2 regions of the Exiguobacterium sp. s143 genome follow, and region 2 is predicted to be linked to the other one. Evidence: predicted binding sites of a transcription regulator. Region 2 holds the regulator's gene; the other holds the start of a gene.
The links. Region 2 encodes Rex, which represses fermentation and respiration genes when NADH is low (regulators of the CRP and FNR family bind a similar motif). Its sites were predicted from a motif close to TTGTGAAATATTTCACAA; they were not measured.
Positions count from the first base shown of each region.

Region 1: a site for Rex is predicted at 1,980-1,997, ahead of KNQ03_RS14685 (formate/nitrite transporter family protein). Genes of this name have one in related genera too.

Region 1 is NZ_JACSMX010000005.1:112,772-116,194, forward strand. It holds gene KNQ03_RS14675 (aminopeptidase) at 1-568, opposite strand, end outside; gene KNQ03_RS14680 (YkvA family protein) at 667-1,086, shown strand; gene KNQ03_RS14685 (formate/nitrite transporter family protein) at 1,123-1,959, opposite strand; gene KNQ03_RS14690 (hypothetical protein) at 2,143-2,745, opposite strand; gene KNQ03_RS14695 (YitT family protein) at 2,882-3,423, shown strand, end outside.
Region 2 is NZ_JACSMX010000001.1:1,564,551-1,567,973, reverse strand. It holds gene KNQ03_RS08150 (ATP-binding cassette domain-containing protein) at 1-1,284, opposite strand, end outside; gene KNQ03_RS08145 (redox-sensing transcriptional repressor Rex) at 1,452-2,111, shown strand; gene KNQ03_RS08140 (twin-arginine translocase TatA/TatE family subunit) at 2,111-2,308, shown strand; gene tatC (twin-arginine translocase subunit TatC) at 2,316-3,095, shown strand; tRNA gene KNQ03_RS08130 (tRNA-Ala) at 3,200-3,275, shown strand.

The DNA.
Region 1 (3,423 bases), on a different contig from region 2:
GATCATGATCCGCCCATGCAGCGACCGGATCCGCTTGATCGGCACGTGTAGCCTTTAAAATAGCTGACCAGAGCTCTTCAACAGCATTCTCTGAATCAGGGAACACTTTCTTCGCCCAGCTTTCAGAAGGTGCTGCTACGACACACCAGCTGACATTGTCACTCATGACGAACTTCCGCCAATTAGCAAGAGCGACACCGGCTGCTTTATTCGCACGTGCGATTCGGCTCGAGTCCACGCCATTCAATAAATCTGGATCTTCACTGACGACCGATAAGAACGCTGTCTTTTCTTCTGCCAGTTGGTCGTAACGTGCTTTTAACCAATCCGGGAACGTATCAAACGACTCTTCCGGTGCATCGAAATAACGGATTTTCGTCATCTCATCATCTGACCACTGTACATATACTTGCGTAGCTCCTACTTCGTAGGCGACACGCGTGATTTCACGAACGAGCGGCAAATTTTCGATTCCTGCACGCACCTCGAGTTGTTGTCCTGGTTGTAGATTAATTCCCGTACGCACGGCTAAAGACGCGTATTGTTGTAATTCTGCTTGTGTCGGCATTATGTAATCCCCTTTCTTGTATCTTTATTTTCACGAAATAGTTGCAATTTTGCAAGAAATAAGGCGAAACTAGAAAGAGAAGAGAAGGAGGCATCACCATGGAATTCACACCCGGCGATTTTAAATCGGCTTATACGTATTTTCACCGACAGGCACTCGACCTCGTTGGTGATGAAAAAGCACAGCAAGAATTGTTAGTTCGAGCAGAAATCGGACTTGCGCACTTGACGCAAGATATCGCGTCTACAGAAAGCTCGGACATCGAACGCGAGGCAGAACTCGTCCTTTATTTTCAATTAAAACAACTGCTTGAAATGCTTCGTGCTCTCTATCAGAAAAAATTCGAAATGCATGCGGAGCAGGAACAATTGTTATTGACGGCCGTTCTGTACTTCACGTCTCCTGTTGACGCCTTACCGGACGATAACGTCCTCGGGCTCTTCGATGATGCACAAATCGTCGAGACGATTTACGAAGAACTGGCTGCAGACGTCGATCGCTTTCAACATATGGAATGAATGAAAAAAGCAGCTGTCGCGACAGCTGCTTTTTGATTATGCATTTTGTTTCGAAGCAATATGAACAGGTGTCGTGGATTGACGTGATTCATCTACTTCTAATTTTTCTTTATTCAGCCACGTATAGATCATTCCCATGAAGACTGCTCCACCAATGATGTTCCCAGCTAAAGCTGGCAACAGGTTATGCATCGCTCCGGCAAATGTGATCGTATCCGGATGTGGTACGACTAACGCAATGGAGAACAATGCCATATTGGCGATGACGTGATCAAATCCAGAAGCAAAGAATACTGCGACGAGTACCATCATCATCATGATCTGCGCCAACTCATTCTTCATGTTCTTTGGAATGAAAATCGCTAAACAGACCATCCAGTTACAGAAGATAGCTCGTGTGAAGATTTCCCACGTCGTATGGTGGATCTTCGTTTCTGAGACAGAAAATAACCAGTTGTTCATACCAAGCTCTTGTATGATTCCTGTTTGGGAAAAGAGTAGCGCAAACGCTAATCCTCCAAGTCCATTTCCGATTAGACAGATCAACCAGACCTTCATCGTATCCATCTTCGTCGTATAGCCACGCATCGTCGCCGTCGTGAAATACATCGTATTTCCTGTGAACAGCTCTGCCCCACCGTAAACGATCAGGACAAGCGCCACTCCGAAAGTCAGTCCACCGACAAGTGTCGCAACAGGTGACTCCGCCATATATAGACCGTTAATTGCTTTTAAGGTAAAAATAATTGCAAATCCAATGAAAATCCCTGCTAGCATGGCACGAACTAAGTACTCGAGAGGACGCATTTGTAGCATGCGCGTCGACTTGATTGCTTTATTCCGTAATCCTTCTAATGCTTCTACCTCGTTCATCGTAGAAACCTCTCTTTCTTTTGTTCAACACTTCACAATGTTTGTTCATTTATTATCATACTTCCATCTTAAAAGATGTTCAAGTATTGAATAGACCTGTTTTATCGTTTTTATAAAAGAACGAGATGTAAACGATATCATTGTGTCAAGATTGTGAAAAATGCCTTTTCTTGCTTTATACAACTAATTAGTTTGGATCTGTAGTCGTGATGCGAAGCGTTCAAAGAAAGTGTTTCGTCTTGATGCATCGAGCACATAACCATCAATGACAACACGATTAAAGCGTCTAGAAGATGAAGTAGCTCGTTCGATATCGGTCGGAGTGTAGGCGTCGAATGTTTTCCGGTCAATCGTAAAATCTGCACCTGAATACGGATCCGTGTAGTGAATTTCAAGGTCGGTTAAATCAGGAATCGTTGAAAATAAAACAAGCGTATGATGCATCAGAACTTTAGATAACCGAGCCTTCAAAAAATCCTGATTCACTTGTAGTGTTCCGGTGTCGGTACCAATCCAAGCTTGTCGCTCTTTTCCTGTCACTTCATAGGCAAGACGTAACGATTCTCCTTCGACATCTACCTGTTTTAATTCTGATGAGAACGGAAGTTGTTCGGCTAATTGACGAACCGCTACCGTATTCATCATCGAGGCACCCACTTGTCTCGCTACAAGATCACCATCATGCCAAATGGATGATTGATTTTTTTCATTGGGTTGTTCAAAAAGACGAATTCCGACCAGTACTCCTAAACAGATACAACCAAGAATCCATAGCATTTTCTTCATTTTCATCACCTTCCTAAAAAAACGTACCCTTTTTCATCTTTTTTCATAAGAAGGGTTGAAATTTTATGCATATGAGCGTACTCTTGCAGGCAGATACTCACAGAAGGAGGAGCATGAGGTCACTCATCATATTGCCATGACTACAACACACCCACAGAAAAAGAGAGTTGAAAAAATCAGTTTCTTAATCATTGGTACGTTGCTGTATTCCCTTTACATCAGCCTACTACTATCTCCAAATGATATCGGATCAGGCGGTATCATGGGGATCACGCTCATTATTCAAGAGCTCTTCCACACGCCAATTGGATTAACGCAATTGCTCTTAAACATTCCCCTCTTCCTTTTAGGTTTCCGTTTCCTACGCAAACGATTCATGTTCTTATCTGGAATTATCGTCATTGCTTCTTCCTTTTTAATTGACTGGATTCCGACTCAAATCGTTCCGGAATCTTTAAACGATCCACTCGTCGCTTCCATCTTTGCTGGTCTAGTCTCTGGTCTTGCAATGGCATTGATCTTCTTCGGTGGTGCTTCAACTGGAGGGCTTGATATTCTCGGAAAGTTTTTCTTTGCTCGTTTTCATAACTGGCCACTTCCTCGTATATTTCTGATGCAAGATCTTGTCATCTACATCCTTGTATGGTGGGTATTTGATCTTAAACACGTTATGTATGC
Region 2 (3,423 bases):
AGACCGAACTTCTTGTTCACGCATCAGTGGCCATTCGTTCCAAATCTCATCGATGACACGGTTCCGGTCATTGAGTTCCGCCTGCTCTTGATCGTAATAGCCGATCGAGACGCCGGTTCCGAAACGGAAATCACCGAAGAGGGGGCGCAAGCGACCGACGAGGACTTTTAGAAGCGTCGACTTTCCGATTCCGTTTGGGCCGACGAGTGCCAGTGATTCACCGCGTTGCAAGCGGAACGTGATGTCTTTTGAGACAGCTTCTTCGTAACCGATCGCCAGTTGATTGACTTGAAGAACGTCGTTCCCACTTTGTTTTTCAATCGGGAAGGAGAGGACCGTACTACGCTCATCCCCATCTGGTCGATCGAGCCGGTCGACCTTCTCGAGTCGTTTTCGGACACTTTGGGCACGTTTGGTCGTCGTCGCCCGGGCGATGTTCCGTTGAATAAAGTCCTGCATCTTTGCAATCTCTTCTTGCTGCTGTTCAAACTGCTTCATTTCCTGATCGTACAAGGCCGCTTTTTGCTCCAAGTACTTCGTATAGTTCCCCGTGAACTTACGACAGACATTGCGCGACAGTTCGTAGACGACATTGACGACTTGGTCGAGGAAGTACCGGTCGTGCGAGACGATCAGGACGGCACCACGATAACCACCGAGGTAGCTTTCAAGCCAAGCAAGCGTATCGATATCGAGGTGGTTGGTCGGCTCATCGAGAATGAGGAGCTCTGGTGCTTGCAGGAGCATCTTTGCTAAGGCAAGCCGTGTCCGTTGACCACCGGATAATGTCTGAATCCGGCGCGAGTAATCATCCGGATAAAAGCGCATGCCGTGCAAAACGGAGCGGATATTTGCTTCGAACTGATAACCACCCGCTTCTGAGAAGTCGTGTTGCGCTTGATCGTATGTCTTCAAGAGACGATCGTAAGCGACCGGGTCGTTCAAGATATGCTCCATACCCATTTCGATTTCCATCCGGCGCAATGTCCGTTCTTGTTCTTGGAGATGTTCAAAGACGGTCAGCATCTCGTTCCAGATCGTCTCGTTCGATTCGAGACCACTGTCTTGCGCGAGATAACCGATTTTGACATCCTTGCCTTTCATGATGTCACCCGAGTCATGACTGAGTTCGCCAGCGATGATTTTGAGCAAGGTCGATTTACCGGCACCGTTTCGTCCGACGAGCGCAATCCGGTCCCGCTCTTGTACTTCCAATTTGATATTTTCTAAAATCGGCTCGACGCCGAATGATTTCGAGAGTTGGTTGACTTGTAAGAGTATCATTTCCATCCATCCTTCCACCCTTTAGTCTATCACGAACAAAAGCGCGAGGTCCTGCGGAATATATTATTTGTGACTCTATGTGAAGTGGTTTACAATCAAGGAGAGTAGAAAGCTTTTTGCAAAGATTTGGGTGCCACGATGGATGTGGCCGAAGGGGGAACTGCAGGATGAATGGACCAGACACAAAAATTCCACAAGCGACAGCAAAACGGTTGCCGCTATATTATCGCTTCATCCAAAGTTTATACAATTCAGGCAAGCTCCGCGTCTCTTCTGCTGAGTTAAGCGAGGCGGTGAAGGTTGATTCAGCAACGATTCGTCGCGATTTTTCCTACTTTGGGGCATTAGGGAAGAAGGGGTATGGATACAACGTTCAACATCTCTTAACGTTTTTCCGCAAAACCTTGAATCAAGATGAGGTGACGAATGTTGCCTTAATCGGGGTCGGTCATCTCGGAACAGCGTTTGCAAATTATAACTTTTTAAAGAATAATAGTACTCGGATAGTCGTTGCGTTTGATGCGGACGAAGAGAAGGTCGGAACAACGACGCATGACGTTCCAATCTATCATGTTTCGGACATGAAAGAACAAATCGAAGCGAATCAGGTCGATGTTGCCATCTTGACGGTTCCATCCCAGTTCGCGCAGTCAGTAGCGGATGAGTTAGTCGAGTATGGTGTGACAGGCATCCTGAACTTTACGCCTGCACGGTTGAACGTGCCAGCGAGCGTCCGGGTCCATCACATTGATTTATCGATCGAGTTGCAGTCGTTAGTTTATTTCATGAAGCATTATTCGCAATCAGCTGAAGGAGTGAAATCATAATGGAAAACCTTATTCCGCTCACACTAGGTATCGGACCTGCGAGCATCGGATTAATCGCGGTCGTCGCATTGATCATTTTCGGACCGAAGAAGTTACCAGAATTCGGACGCGCTGCAGGTCAGACATTGAAAGAGTTCAAGAATGCCACGAACGGCATCATGGACGACGATAAAAAGGACGAACCGAAAGAGAAGTGATTGAATCATGACGGTTGATCAAGAGCAAAGCATGACGTCGCACCTTGACGAACTGCGTAAGCGGATCGTCTGGTCGCTTATCATCGTCGTCGTCCTGTTCGCTGTCGCATTTCCGCTCGTCCGACCGCTCGTTCGCTTCTTGCAAGCGGACTTAAAAGAGCTCGGCATCGGTTTGAATGCCTTCAACGTCGCCGATCCTTTAATGTTGTATTTAAATCTTGCGTTCATCATTGCGCTGATTTTAGCGTCACCGTTCTGGATGTATCAACTCTGGGCATTCGTCCGACCAGGACTTTATGACAAGGAGCAAAAAGCGACATTGACGTATATTCCGGTCATCTTCTTTCTATTTTTGGCTGGCGTAGCCTTCTCGTATTTCTGGTTGCTTCCCTTCTTGCTTGAAGTCTCAACGGATCTCGGGAAAGAGCTTGGAATCGAACAAGTCATCGGAGTGGAGAACTACTTCAGTTTCTTAATCCGATTGACGATGCCGTTCGGTCTTCTGTTCCAATTGCCGGTCGTGACGATGTTCCTGACGCGTCTTGGTCTCGTGACGCCATATTTCATGCGAAAGAATCGGAAATATGCGTACTTTGTGCTGTTCGTCGTTGCGGCATTGATCGCACCGCCGGATGTGACGTCACACTTGATGATCTCGGTGCCATTGTTCGTTCTCTATGAGATCAGCATCTTGATTTCTGCGCGGACGTACAAAAAGGTCTTGATCCTCGAGCAACAGGCAGAGCTTGAACGACAGGCGGATTTGATGCGTGAATTGAATAAATGAATCGTGAATTCCTTCCGACGATTTTGGAAGGAATTCTTTTTTATGAAAGCGTTATTTTTATATTGATAAAGCAGTTAGCGATGCGTATACTAAAGATAATTCATGGGGGCTTAGCTCAGCTGGGAGAGCGTTTGGCTGGCAGCCAAAAGGTCGTCGGTTCGATCCCGATAGTCTCCACCAATACCAAATATCCAACTCCTCGAGGCGTCGAGGAGTTTTTATTTTACTCCCAGTTTAATTCCTTAAAAATATAAAATGTCACGTAAAACAAATAAATTAAAAAAATAGGCAAATATAAATTGTTTATTTCCATTAAATTCATTAAACT